One region of the Pseudovibrio sp. Ad5 genome, then DNA from elsewhere that is predicted to be linked to it. Evidence: riboswitches for the same ligand, from Rfam matches in the RefSeq annotation. Region 1 holds a riboswitch; the other holds the start of a gene.
What was found. A riboswitch is a leader RNA that binds a small molecule or an ion and turns the genes downstream of it on or off. The one in region 1 is predicted to bind S-adenosylmethionine.
Positions count from the first base shown of each region.

Region 1 (6,829 bases):
TATAGATGATTGCGCCAGCTGATGCGGGCAAGAACGTGACTAGGGCAAAAGCTGCAAATACTGCGCCGAGTGTTGAGACGAAGGCAGATGTGACATCGTGATATAAGAAACCGTCGACACCTGTGGTGAATGCCAATAGAGGGCCCAAGGGGTTAGCACAGGTTAGTAACAAGCTGAAAATGTAATAAAAAATGGCCTGTGGTCGGGTCAATTTCGGCACATCCTTCAGGAACATCATAATCAAACCCCAAAGGATGGTGATGAGGCAAAGTATTGGAAATATAGCCCAAGCGATGTGGAAATATGTATCTGGGACTGCAAAGATACCGCTTTGTCCGCCTGACAAGTATGTCATCAAGGCGAAGAGCAATAATTGGCTTACTGCTACGATCATCAGGAGTCTGGGTGACATTGCTCGATTTACAACGAGGATCGTCGAGAGTAACGGGCAGCTAAGGACGTTAAAGCCCAAGTGCGCGCAATTTACCGTGAGGAAGTTATATCCGTTAAAGGAGAATATGTAGAAGTATTCGAGCAAAGCCTGATCCGCAGATTGTACAACAGGCTCTCCCTAGCGAAGTCTAAGAGTTTTTGAAACAGCTTTTGTTCTATTTCTTCAAGCGTTGTGTTCGATGATGCGGCCTTCGCCGATGAGGCGGGGGGCTTTTTCGGTGGTGGTGTAGCTGATGGCGCCTTCCTCGGGTTCTACGCGGCGGCGGTCGCGCAGGTGGGCGGCGTTTTCTTTGATGCCGATGAGGTGGGCGAGGAAAGCGGAGTTGCAGCGGAAGACGTTGATGCGCTTTGGCAGTTCATAGAACTGGGCGTCTTTTTCGTGCTGAGTTTGCGTGGTGGCGACATCCTCAGAGACTTGCAGTTCCTTGCCTGGTTTCCCGTAGGTGTTCCGTCTTGAAACAGTCTCTGCATTTTGCTCTGTGATTTTGGCGTGACGGCGAGAGCCGATATCGCGATAGCGACGATCAGCGTCTGTTCCAGTGTTAATCGCTTTTCCAGTGCGGGTGACACGCATGACTTCACTCCCCCGACCGTCTCAAAATGAGACACCTGCCGTTTCCTGGGATTCACATCGCAAGGCGCGTGCCAAAGCTTAAGTTTTTATTAGGATTTTAATTAGTTGAGTGCAGCGAGATTGCTGAGAGAATGGGAAAGGTAAGCTGGTACAGAAGGTTAGAGCTTATCGATCTGATCTTCAGGACCGCTGACGAGCAGGGTTACGCCGTCCTCTGTGAAGGTGCGTTCGATGATTTCCAGCTGTAGCAGAATGACCTGGCGTTCCAGTTCGGCACTGCTGGAGAAGCTGGCAGAGACACTGCGGGTTTTGATGCGCAGCCATGGCACAAGCTCAGCTTCCCGAATGGCGAGATTTGCGGCGCCGGAGTAGGCCCGTGCCAGACCGCCGGTGCCCAGTTTTGTGCCGCCGAAGTAACGGACGATGATGACGCCCACATCCACAAGGTCTGCCCCAATGAGTGTTTTAAGTGTGGGCATGCCGGAGGTGCCAGACGGTTCACCATCGTCTTTGCCGCCTTCATCGATGCGTCCCTCGGGGAGCATTCTGCGGAAGGCGGTGACGTGGTGGTTGGCTTTTTTGTGCTCGTCGCGAAGGTCCGCCAGCCGCTGAGCAAAGTCTACATGGGGTACTAGAAAGGCAAGAAAGCGTGACTTCTTTTCTTCCAGTATCGCGTTGTATTCCTGCTCAACGGTGAAGAGGGGCATGGGCTTATGCTCCTACCGGTTCTTTGCTTTTGAAGTGCTTGGAGAGCTTCAGAGCCTGACCCTGATAGTTGGAGCCAATGCCTTCGCCGTAAAGGGTTTCTGGCACTTCCTCCATGTGCTCGTAGACAAGGCGGCCAACCGTCTGGCCGTGTTCTACGATGAAGGGAACGTCGTGAGAGCGGACTTCGAGAACGGCTCTGGAGCCTGTGCCACCAACGGTGGAGTGGCCGAAGCCGGGGTCGAAGAAGCCTGCGTAGTGGACGCGGAATTCGCCGACGAGTGGATCGAATGGCACCATCTCAGCAGCGTATTGTGGTGGGACGTGGACGGCTTCCTGCGAGACCAGAATGTAGAACTCGTTCGGGTCGAGGATGAGCGTTGCATCGCCGCGATTGTACAGCGGTTCCCAGAAGTCTTCCGGGTCCTGCGCGTCTTTGCGATCGACGTCGATCACACCTGTATGGCGCTTGGCGCGGTAGCCGATGAGGCTGTCTTTGCCAGAGCCTTTCAGATCGATGGAAACCTGTACGCCGTTGTTGATGGCGTCTTCGTCCTTGCCGCCAGAAACCAGCGTGTGCTGGTTGTGCACTTTGGTCAGGTCTTCATCATTGATGAGGGTTTCACCATCGCGGAAGCGGATTTGGGACAGGCGAGAGCCTTCGCGGACCAGCACAGGGAAGGTCTTTGGAGAAATCTCAGCGTAGAGCGGGCCTTTGTAGCCAGCTTCAACACGGTCAAACGCGCGGCCCTGGTCTGTGATGACGCGGGTGAACACATCGATGCGGCCCGTGGAGCTTTTTGGGTTGGCTGTGGCGGATTGCTCAGCCGGGAGGTCCAGCGCTTCCTGAAGGCGGACGATGTAAACGCAGTTGGTTTCCAGCACGGCGCCTTTGGAGAGGTCGATCTCGTGCAGGATGAGCTTTTCCAACTTGTCTTCCACTTTTGCGTCAGGGCCGGGCAGAAAGGAGGCACGAACACGCCATGCTTTTACGCCGAGGCGCAGGTCAAGACTGGCAGGTTGAATCTGGTCCTCGTCGGGCACTCTGTCTGCTTGAATTGCACCGCTGGCAAACATAGCTTCAATCGCTTTTGCCGGAAGAATGCCTGTCATTGTTGGTTCCGCCCCACTGGTACTCAAATCGTTCTGACACTGATTAACGTAAGTTTGATCTCTCGCCAAGTCTGCAACCTAAGCTGATTGATTGACCCTAGTGTATTTTCGAGGTAAAAACGCTGCCTATTCCGTGGTGATTTGGTCGACCGGCTTGCAACCACGTAAAACAAGTAGCTAAAGGGTCGGGTTCTTGTATAGACCTCGGCCCGCGCCGGGGTTTTTTAATGAAGGGGTAGAGCAATATCTCTTCGGGCAGGAATGAGCGATGACAGACGCAAAGAACTGGAAGCCAGCAACTCGGCTTGTTCATGGAGGCACAACGCGCTCCAGCTTTGGTGAAACATCCGAAGCTATCTTCCTTACACAAGGGTATGTTTACGACAGCTCAGAGGCGGCAGAAGCACGCTTTTTGGGCGAGAATCCGGGCTATATTTATTCCCGGTACGCAAACCCGACCGTAGGAATGTTCGAGCGACGAATGTGTGAACTGGAAGGCGCTGAGGCCGCACGCGGCACGGCTTCTGGTATGGCGGCTGTTAACTCTGCGATTATGGCCTGCGTTAAAGCTGGCGATCACGTGATTGCACCAAAGGCACTGTTCGGTTCCTGCCGATACATCATCGAAAAGCTGCTGCCACGTTATGGTGTGGAGTCCACGCTGATTGATGGCACTGACATTGAGCAATGGAAAGCAGCTGTTCGTCCGAACACCACAGCGGCATTCCTTGAAAGCCCAACCAACCCGACGCTTGAAGTGATCGATATTCCAGCTGTTGCGGATATTATTCACGAAGCTGGTGGACGGCTTATTGTCGACAACGTGTTTGCGACTGCTATCTGGCAGAGCCCGCTGGCCTTGGGCGCTGATGTGGTGATCTACTCTGCGACCAAGCATATTGACGGGCAGGGCCGATGTCTGGGCGGTATCGTGCTTTCTGATGAAAAGTGGATTGTGGAAGAATTCCATGACCCGTTCAAGCATACTGGGCCTGCGATGAGCCCGTTCAACGCCTGGGTTCTGCTGAAAGGTCTGGAGACATTGTCTCTGCGTGTTGAGCGTCAGACTGCGAATGCAGGCAAGCTGGCAGAGTTCCTTGCGGATCATTCTGCAGTGTCTCGGCTGATTTACCCGGGCCGTGCTGATCACCCACAGGCGGATATCGTGGCCAAGCAGATGCAGGGTGGGTCTACCATGCTGGCGTTTGATTTGGCGGGTGGTAAGGAAGCGGCCTTCAAGTTCTCCAATGCACTGGAGATTGTCAGCCTTTCCAACAACCTTGGTGATGCGAAGAGCCTGATTACCCATCCGGCGACGACTACGCACCAGAGTGTTGCGGAAGATGCGCGTTTGGAGCTGGGCATTACAGACAAGACGCTTCGTCTTTCTGTTGGTCTGGAAGATGCAGATGACCTGCTGGAAGATGTTGCTAAGGCACTGGCCGCGCTTTAAGCGTGTTGCACATTACAACTAGCGTGAGGGCATCCAACCGGGTGCCCTTTATGCATTAAAGCCCAATGCTGCAGACTTGTTGTTAGCTGTTGCTGGTTGCCACAACTACATCTCGCCGTGCTCCGGACAAGGTGATGATGAAACCGGCGATGACATCCAGAAACGTGATGGTCATGAGCAGAAGGAAGAGCGGAGTGGCGGCTTCTTGTACCGAGAGGAACTCAATTAGGTAAGCCACGAGGATCAACAGAGACAAGCTGTGATCTACCAGTGAGAGTGTGCTGGTTCTGGTGGCTTTGATGATCTCAACGAAGAGCAGGACCAAAGTGCCTGCAAGCAGAAGGGTGGCGACATCCAGAGGAACAAGCAGTCCGGATGGCAGTGGGATCTGGAATACAATGGCAGCCCACGGAGTGACGTTGTAGCCTTGATCAAGCACCGGCTCTAGATCTTCAAACCACCGAAATGCAACAGCGTTGTAGAGCAAAAACGGAATGAGCGTGAGTGGAATAGTCCTCATGTGGTTGTCCCCGGAAGAGCTGGAAGCGGTATCCTATCGGAAAAGATTAACATTAATGCTGGGGGTCTGTGATGCCCTGAAACCGGGAGGGGTAACGCTTCGAGTGGTTTAATGCCTAGGGCTTTCATTTTAAGTGGAGTTCTAGGGAATACGACGCGTGCGATTGTGAATAGTGAGGGGGCGTCGCACACGTTCTGTCATGCGACGTTCTATGTGAGAGAGCTCATTATAGTTATCGACAGTGATGCCCTTCCAATATTTGACGATGGGAAGGCCTATGCGAAGTTGAAAAGCACCAATGGGATAGTTGATGTCGCTGTGATAGCGGATCTGGCCAACAAATGTGGTCTTCAATCCAGGTACGCCAAACCAGCCTGCACGGGATATTTCAAACCGTCCCTGCGCCCCGCTTATCTCTTCAATGTTGTTGGCGGTTCTATAAAAGCCTCCTGCATAGATGCGGAAGCCGAACCCCAGATCCTCAGTTCCGGGAAGGTCGTAGCCAATCTCTCCTGAAAGGTTGAGGAGAGGAATGCTTTCGCGTTGGTCTGTGCTACCCGGCTCCGGTTCCAGAATACGGACTTTGCTTGTCGGAAATTGTGCGTTGAAGCGAGCCTCATAGTTATTTGCCAAAAACTCGATGCCCGTGGTGACTGCAGTTGCGGGGCCGCGTTCGTAATCTTCCTTGTAGTTCATGAAGATGTAGGTGCTGCCAATCAAGTTTGGCCGTACAAAGTGACGGAGGCCACCGCCAGCACTTATGAGATAAACAGCATCAGAGGAGTTGCCGGAGCGGACATCAGCGAAGAACATGCCATGACTGTCCTGAAAGACTGGCGTGATGACTTCGGCGGCTCCAGTTGTGTTATTGCGATCTGTCTCAAACAGGCCAATGAGGCGGGGTTGGTACTTGCCTTGCGGATTGAAGGTGAAGTGGTCGTCTAAATTGAAGAGAGGTTGGGCCTGGCTAGCAGAGGTATTCAGCGCCACAAGGCAGAGCAGAATACGCAACAAAGTTTGCAAAAGCTGGCCCATTTGCTCTCTTGGTGCTGACGAGAATGCGACGTTTACCAGCAGTATTGGAGGTTACTTACGTTTCTGATAGTCCCGCCATCCAGTGGGCTATCCTTGCCAAGCTGAGAGGAACTGAAGATCTTCACAGCCAGCAAACTGGGTGCATCGCTCCAGTTCAGCTTCCAATCGTTGTTGGCGGCCTTTGCCCATGCGAATGCCAGCCTCGGGCCAGAAGCGTTTTACGGCCAAAGCATTGGAGGCTTTGTCACGCTTCATATCAATGCGGCCAATCAACTTGTCCCCCTCCATTACGGGGAAGACATAATAGCCGTATTGCCGTTTTGGTTCAGGGACGAAGATTTCGATGCGGTAATTGAAGTCAAAAAGGAACTCAGCGCGCTTGCGGTCTCTTAATGCCGGGTCGAATGGACTGAGGATGCGGATCCGTTGGGATGGGGCTTCGAGGGATCTCAGTTCATCTTCAATTGTTGGGCGTGCGAGACATAATTTGGGCTTCGTGTCGCTGGCAGGTTGAATCTCAACAGGGATTAGTTCCTGACGCTTCTGGGCTTGCTCACACCATGCTTTGACATCGGCAAGGTCTAGTTTGTCCCAATAGGCTGCAATTTCGCTGGGCGTAGCGAAGCCGAGGCGGTCGATTGCGGAGTTGCAAGCCCACTCTATGGTTTCTGCATGGCTGGGTTTAGCGGAGCGGTGATCCTCAGGGATGACGCGTTCTGTCAGGTCATAGAGTTTTTGAAAGTTTTCACGCCGGGAGACGGAGATTTGTCCGGTCCGCCAGAGATATTCAAGTGCTGTTTTGGATGGGTTCCACTCCCACCATCCGCCTTTGCTGCGCTTCTCATTCTTGCCGACATCTGAGGTGCCAGCGGGGCCGTTTTCTTCGATGTGCCGTAGAATGAGGTTGAGTTTTTCCTGATACTCCGCACCGCGCCAGACCTTCCAGCAGGATTGCAAGCTCTCTGCGCTTTTTTGG
Region 1 covers NZ_LMCH01000006.1:1,412-8,240, forward strand. The annotation lists gene PsAD5_RS03470 (hypothetical protein) at 1-394, opposite strand, end outside; gene PsAD5_RS03480 (hypothetical protein) at 617-1,027, opposite strand; gene PsAD5_RS03485 (YigZ family protein) at 1,186-1,734, opposite strand; gene PsAD5_RS03490 (2'-deoxycytidine 5'-triphosphate deaminase) at 1,739-2,845, opposite strand; SAM riboswitch at 2,969-3,046, shown strand; gene PsAD5_RS03495 (O-succinylhomoserine sulfhydrylase) at 3,114-4,298, shown strand; gene PsAD5_RS03500 (hypothetical protein) at 4,381-4,818, opposite strand; gene PsAD5_RS03505 (hypothetical protein) at 4,960-5,853, opposite strand; gene PsAD5_RS03510 (winged helix-turn-helix domain-containing protein) at 5,941-6,829, opposite strand, start outside.

Region 2 (6,829 bases), on a different contig from region 1:
ATCATCGCAGGTCGGCTTTCTGCCGTAGGCTGCGTTGTCACTGGCAAGATGTGGTCGAGGGAGTTCTATCAGCTGCGTGACGTGGTTGCCTGGGCCGAACATGAAACCATGGTCGGTCTGACAGTCACACTGACAAAGCCCGCCGGACCGCTCACCGATTTTGGCCGGACCGTATTCGGGGAGACGTTCCCCGCGCCGTGGTGGTACGCAATGCGCAGCCCCATGAAGATGCTACCGGAAGAGGCGATCGCCGCTGAGATCGCCGCACAAGTGGATCTGTTCGAAGAGGTCTATGCCCGTCCGCCAGCATTTGTTGCCATTCAGGGAAACCTCGCAAAGCATCCTGCCGTGCATTCAGCGCTCATCACGGTGCTCAGCATGATGGCAGGACGAGAGCCTGCACTGGTACTGCCTGCTGGTGTTAGTCGATCGAGCAACTCCATTTCAAAGCGCGCCACCAAAGCCGGATTAGAAACTATATTCTCAGGACCAGATCTGCCAATGGCTGATGAGGACACGGATCTGAGAGATTTCTTCTGGCACGGAATCAATAAGGCACAGGATTCAGCGATGGTCCTATGTCGGCCATCCTATCCTGAAGAGCAGGCCCAACCCGTCAAAAAGAAAAACGTACGCCAGAGCTCATCCCGTGAGAACCAGCTGAAGTTCCTGATAAGTGAGGAATTTCCGTTTCTTTTGATGGAAAAAGATATCTTCTTGTTCTAAGAACGATCTCTTCCTGCGGTTGAAGAGATCGTTCCTTTTGAATTTGCCATAAACGTTGGGGTATTTATGAACACCCCTAATTTGCCTAAAACTAAAGAACATCTCTGTGACTCCGGTCACAAAATGGCCGCATGATAGACCTAATTAAAATCATCAATTATATTGATGCAGCTTAAACTAAAAAACTGAATCTACGGCGCGTCAGGATCTTGTGGCAAGATGACAAAGTTCAAAGAACTCCTTCAAAACAGCTTTTCACTGTCGGGTTTGGCTGAGGAACACGCACACGGTCTCTCTGAGATAGCTCAGCCTATGTCATTGAAATCCGGCGCAGTTCTCTTCAAGGCCGGAGATCCAGGCAATGGTTGTTACGCAATCATCGAAGGCAGCATGAAAGTCTCCGTCGTCTCGCTGGATGGCAGTGAGCAGCTGCTCGCAGTTCTCGGGCAGGGCTCTCTGGTAGGTGAAATTGCTTTGCTTGATGGCAGTGAGCGCTCCGCTACCGTAACGGCACTCAAGCCGAGCCAGCTTGCATTTATCTCCAAAGCTGCATTTTATCGCTATGCCGATGAAAACCCCGCTGTTTACCGTCACATGCTGCAAATCGTAGCGACCCGCCTGCGTCGTTCAAATGATGCACTCGCTGCACGGTCCTTCTTGCCACTCAATGGCCGGGTTGCGCAGACGCTGCTGCAACTCTCTGAAACATTTGGCAAAAAAGTCGACAGCAACAAAATTCTTGTTCACTATAAGATCTCTCAGGCTGAAATCGCCAATATGGCTGGTGGGGCTCGGGAGAACGTCAGCCGCGTCCTCAATGTCTGGAAGAGAGAAGGTGTAATCAGCCGCCTCTCTGGATATTACTGCCTCGAAAAGCCGGAGGTGCTACGAGCTGCCGCAGAGCTTTAAACTCGGTATTTGAGTAAAAGTGACCCTAAGTAACAAGAAGGGCATGGGCCTTGTCCCTACAAGGCTCCTGAAACACCGAGATGACCTATCAGCATTTTGACATTCGCCCGCAGGACGAGTGCACACCAATCCATCCTGACCTGACGCATTCTCAAGTGCGTGCTTTGGTTGCCAGTCATTCAGAAAAACTCCGTCACAATGGCGAGCTGGCATCGGTCTACCAAAATAGCATGAAGTGCGACTGGGAGGATTACGAAGCTCAGGCCGTGCGGTTCTGGTGCTCCGCTCTCATGAAAGACAGAAGCTATTCTGGTCGTCCACTTGGCAAGTATCGTGGTGCTGCAAAGCAGGTATGCAGTGATGATATTGCCAGCTGGTTGAAATTATTCGAGAATGCAGTCGATGAATGCGTTGCTGAAACCGCTCGGGCCAACACCAAGAAATGTGCGACCCAGGTTGTTGATTGCTTCCATATGGCGATGATCCCTGCTTGAGTAGTTGAGCTTCGCCATGCATAGCATTTCCTCTGGTGGATCTACGGAGCTTTAGAACTATGAATGATACAAGAGACGCTGTCGAAGAAGAGCAGCCAATTGGTGAACTGACCACGCGCACAATGGCGATGCCGGCAGACACCAATGCTTCTGGCGATATCTTCGGCGGTTGGGTTGTCTCTCAAATGGATATTGCCGCCGGTATTGCAGCAAGCCAGTGCGCCATGGAGCGCGTTGTGACTGTTGCGATCGACAGCATGACCTTTATCCGCCCTGTTAAAGTAGGCGATGTAATGTGTGTCTACTCCAACGTGCTCCGTGTTGGCAGAACCTCTGTAACGCTTGCCATTGAGGCCTGGGCTTTGCGCCACCGCTTTGGCTATCGCGAGAAGGTTACGAATGCTCAGTTCACCTTTGTTGCTGTTGACGATGACGGCAAACCGATTGTGATCTCTGAAGAGCAACGTGCTAAATACAACAAGGCTTAAGCGGATCGCGGACCAGGAATAGGAAACAAGCAGTGTCATCAAAAATTCCCGTTATGTCAGCGCGTGAACGGACACCGCTTGATCCTTCCATCACACCTGCCCAGATCAATCATCTGGTTGAGAGTTTTTACGGCAAGGTCCGCCAGCACGAAACGCTTGGGCCGATCTTCCTGAGAGAGATGGGTGAGGACTGGGGGCCGCATCTACACAAGATGAAGCACTTTTGGGCGTCAGTGCTGCTAAAAACTGGATCGTATAAAGGCAAGCCGGTTCCCGCTCACGCGAGGATTCAAGGGGTCACCACTGAGAACTTCCATGAGTGGATGGACCTGTTTGAAGACGAAGTCTATGCGATTTTCTCAGCAGAAGCCGCACCGCTTCTTCTGGCAACTGCACAGCGCATCGCACAGAGCCTGTGGCTTGCAATGTTCGCAGACCCGTTTGCCACGCCTCCCGCAAAATTCGGCAGCCGCGCAGCTTAAAAATCAGTTCTTATTTTAGTGCAGCTTAACTAGCTCGGGAATTTCTTTTTCGAGCGCAGCGCGTTTTGCCTGAAGTACTCACGCAAGGCTTTCAGTTCTTCAGGACGACGGCGTGCAGTATCCGCAAACAGGCGCTCGTCAACAACTGTATGACACCCTTCTGCCCAAAGCCGAAGCAGCACAGCAAACCGGTCGGAGCGCTCGTCATTGGTCAGCGGCGTATTCGGCTGGCGTGTGGAGTTGGAAAGCAGCCGGCTGCGCAGCCCTTTTTCTAAAATCAGGCAATCCAGCAAATAGGCAGCAGTAAACTCGTCGGCAAGGTGTGCGACGGCTTCCCTCAAAGATTGAGGCACATATTCAGATACATACGATTGCCATGCAGACTGTGGCTGACCAGCAATATCAAACATTAAATCCTCCATCGGTTTCCCGAGGAGGACTGGCGCAAAATCCATTGAAACTACCGCTTGGTTGTTACGAATGATGAAGACAGCGTCCTCACTTCGAAACCACATCCCTTTTGGCGGAGACCACCTTGCCCGGTTAGGCAGGTTGGCGAGGGCGCCAGCCCTTCTCTTGATGATGCGTAGGGTTTGGCACGAAAATGAGGCAATTGCAAGTGGGCACCTTTCCTTTGTTCTTTGTCCACACTTTCAAACTTACGTTGTGTCGTATTCTAGCACCACAAAACGCAACTTCCGCTAAGTGAATATCTTCAATTTTTGTGGTTCTATAAACCGAATTCCCGTCATATCTGAGTATTCTCCTCAGACTTTGAATGAGCGCATAGTGACGGCTCAAATAGGCAGAGCATTTCAATTATTCCGATAAATTTTCTCAGTCAAATTTCTAAGCCCTTCAGGAAGGAAAAAACGATGTGCACCACAAAGCCCGTTCTCTTTGGAGTCCTGACAGGGTGCGCCTACGCCTTGCTGCTAACCACATCTCTGGCAGCAACGACCACCAAAATGGTCGATGGTGTCAAAACAGAGTTTGTGGAGCAGGTCTCTGAAGAACAGAAAACTCTGGCTCGCAACGCTGAAGTTGTGGTCATGCCCAAAGGCTTCCACATCGAGCCTTATGCAGCCGTGCCTGATGCCCGTCATATGGCCGTCGCGCCTGATGGCAAAACTGTCTTTGTAGGGACGACCACGGACAGAGTCTGGGTCGTTACTCCGAATGAAGAGGGCAAGAAAGCTGCAGAAGTTCGTCAATTCGCTCCAGATCAATCCTTTATCATCCCCAATGGTGTGTGTTTCACAAAAGATGGCTCATTAGTCCTTGCTGAGCAAAACCGTGTCCTGAGTTTTCCGAACGCATTGGAAAATAAAGAGCAGGGCAAGCCAGCGGTGAAGGTGCTGGTCGGCAAGGGTATGCTTATCCCTCCCTCTGAAGAAAGCTATAATCACTCTTCCCGTGTGTGTGATCAGGGTCCGGATGACCGCATCTACATTTCTCTTGGCCAGCCTTACAACGTCCCGCCCAAGATGAAACTGAAACTCTATGACAGCCTCGGCATCGGCGGCATTATTTCCATCACCGCAGATGGTATGGACCGTCAGGTCTATGCGACCGGGATCAGAAATTCCGTGGGCCTGGAGTTTCATCCAAACTCCGGCAATCTCTGGTTTACCGACAATCAGGTGGACGGCATGGGTGATGACATCCCGCCTGAAGAGCTGAACAAAGGCACCGAGCCGGGCAAGAACTACGGTTTCCCATGGTATGGCGGCGGAACGGTCCGTACCCCGCACTACATTGATGAGCCTGTTCCAAGTGGCGTGGTGAGTCCGGAAGTCGAACTGGATGCCCATGCCGCAAGTTTGGGCATGACGTTCTATCAGGGCGATATGTTCCCTGAAGAATACAAGGGCGGTGTCTTCATCGCGCAGCACGGCTCATGGGACCGCTCAGTGCCAATTGGCGCACGTGTGGTGTTTGTGCCCATCAACGAGAAAGAAGAAGCTGGCGCCCCAAGTATTGTCGCAACAGGCTGGATTGATGCCAGCGGCGATTATCTGGGCCGTCCGGTAGACGTGGTCGAGCTTGGCGACGGGTCCTTGTTGATCTCTGATGATTCTGCCGGAGGGATCTATCGTATGTACTACGAAGACTAGGGATCTCCTCTGACCTGCGACAACACACCTAAAAGCAAAAGACCAGAGCAGTGCCTCTGGTCTTCTTGAGTTCTATACTAAGCCCTTAGTGCTCGCCGGGGATACCTTTGTAAGCATTTGGACCCCAGACCTGCTTGACGCGCTGATCACGACCACAGCGATAGCGGTAGAACTTGTAGCGGATCGGGTTCTTCTCATAGTAGTTCTGATGATAATCTTCTGCATCATAGAACGGAGCTGCAGTGCGGATCGGTGTTACAATCGGGCGGTTCACTTCACCTGACTTTCCAAGCGCTTTCTTGGAGGCTTTTGCAGCCTTCAGCTGCGCAGGAGAGGTCGCAAAGATGGTTGTCTGATAGCTCTCACCACGATCACAAAACTGACCACCAGCATCGGTTGGATCAACGGAATGCCAGAAGGCTGTCAGCAGCTCTTCATAAGACACCTTGGCCGGATCAAACTTCACTTCCAACGCTTCAATATGACCTGTGCCACCAACAGAAACCTGCTTGTAGGTCGGGTTTGCACTGCGGCCACCCGTGTAACCAGATGTGGTCTCAAGAACGCCCTCGATCTTGTCAAAGTCGGACTCGATACACCAGAAGCAACCACCAGCAAAAATTGCGGTTTCGGTCTCAGCAGCCTGTGCAGGCTGGCTCACAGCATAAAGCAAAGGAAGAACGGCAAGGGCTTTTGCAGCTTTGCGTGCAATCATCTCAGATCCTTAAATCAGGTCATGCATTGGAATTTCCAAAACCCTAGCAGCCACCAGCCCTCAACGGAAATGAAGTCCCTTCAACAAAACGTCAATCAGCGAGAGCATGGTTCGCGCTTCAAACCTCGCAGGACATATTCCAGCCTGTTACGTTAAAACCAGCCTTGTAATAGGTGCGTATGGCACCGTGATTGTCGGGGGCAACACGCAGTCCAATCTGCGTCAGGCCATCTTTCTTGAACGTCGCCTTCAACGCCTCAAGAGCTTTGGAGGCATACCCCTTGCCACGGTGCTCTGAGTAGACCAGAAAATCCATGATGAAGACAGACGCATCATCCTGAAGGGAGTACCAGAGAAACCCAACTTCCACTTCGCCAGCCTTCGTTTTGTTGACGATGCTCAGCAGCTTATTGTGTTTGTTGCTTTTTCCCTCTGGAAAGGCCTTTGACAAGCCTTCCTCGGCTTTCTTCAGCGCGGCCTGTTCCTCCATTCTGCGATTATCCATCAGGTCCTGAGCGTATTCAGAGACGGAAATGATCTGAAACTCATCAAAACGAGCTGCGGGGAAATCCTGAAGAACAATCATGGTAAGTCCTGGTTGCCAAAGGTTGAAGCGCTTGGGAAGGCCTTGCGCTGATCATGCGACGGGAAGCTTAATTGAAGGCAAAGGCCGCGAAAAGCTCAATGCTGTAATTCCTAACAGGTGCGGTTTTAAGCCGCTGGATCATCATAGCGACACTGAAACGATCTAGGTTTTCTTTCCCGCATATGATCAAACGTTATTGGGGTCTTGCGAAAAACAGCTCAATTCAGGGCTGTGTGTCCTCCGGTTGGTTAGAGACCTCCGCCTATACTTTCCCTTGGTCTTTAAAGGGAATGCGCATGATTATCCTCCTGG
Region 2 covers NZ_LMCH01000064.1:144,323-151,151, forward strand. The annotation lists gene PsAD5_RS22055 (ChbG/HpnK family deacetylase) at 1-726, shown strand, start outside; gene PsAD5_RS22060 (Crp/Fnr family transcriptional regulator) at 946-1,635, shown strand; gene PsAD5_RS22065 (group III truncated hemoglobin) at 1,716-2,129, shown strand; gene PsAD5_RS22070 (acyl-CoA thioesterase) at 2,189-2,617, shown strand; gene PsAD5_RS22075 (group III truncated hemoglobin) at 2,650-3,099, shown strand; gene PsAD5_RS22080 (hypothetical protein) at 3,129-3,509, opposite strand; SAM-I-IV-variant riboswitch at 3,557-3,687, opposite strand; gene PsAD5_RS22085 (PQQ-dependent sugar dehydrogenase) at 3,975-5,216, shown strand; gene msrA (peptide-methionine (S)-S-oxide reductase MsrA) at 5,302-5,931, opposite strand; gene PsAD5_RS22095 (GNAT family N-acetyltransferase) at 6,050-6,517, opposite strand; gene PsAD5_RS22100 (sugar porter family MFS transporter) at 6,814-6,829, shown strand, end outside.
Region 2: another riboswitch for S-adenosylmethionine. It lies ahead of PsAD5_RS22080 (hypothetical protein); the one in region 1 lies ahead of PsAD5_RS03495 (O-succinylhomoserine sulfhydrylase).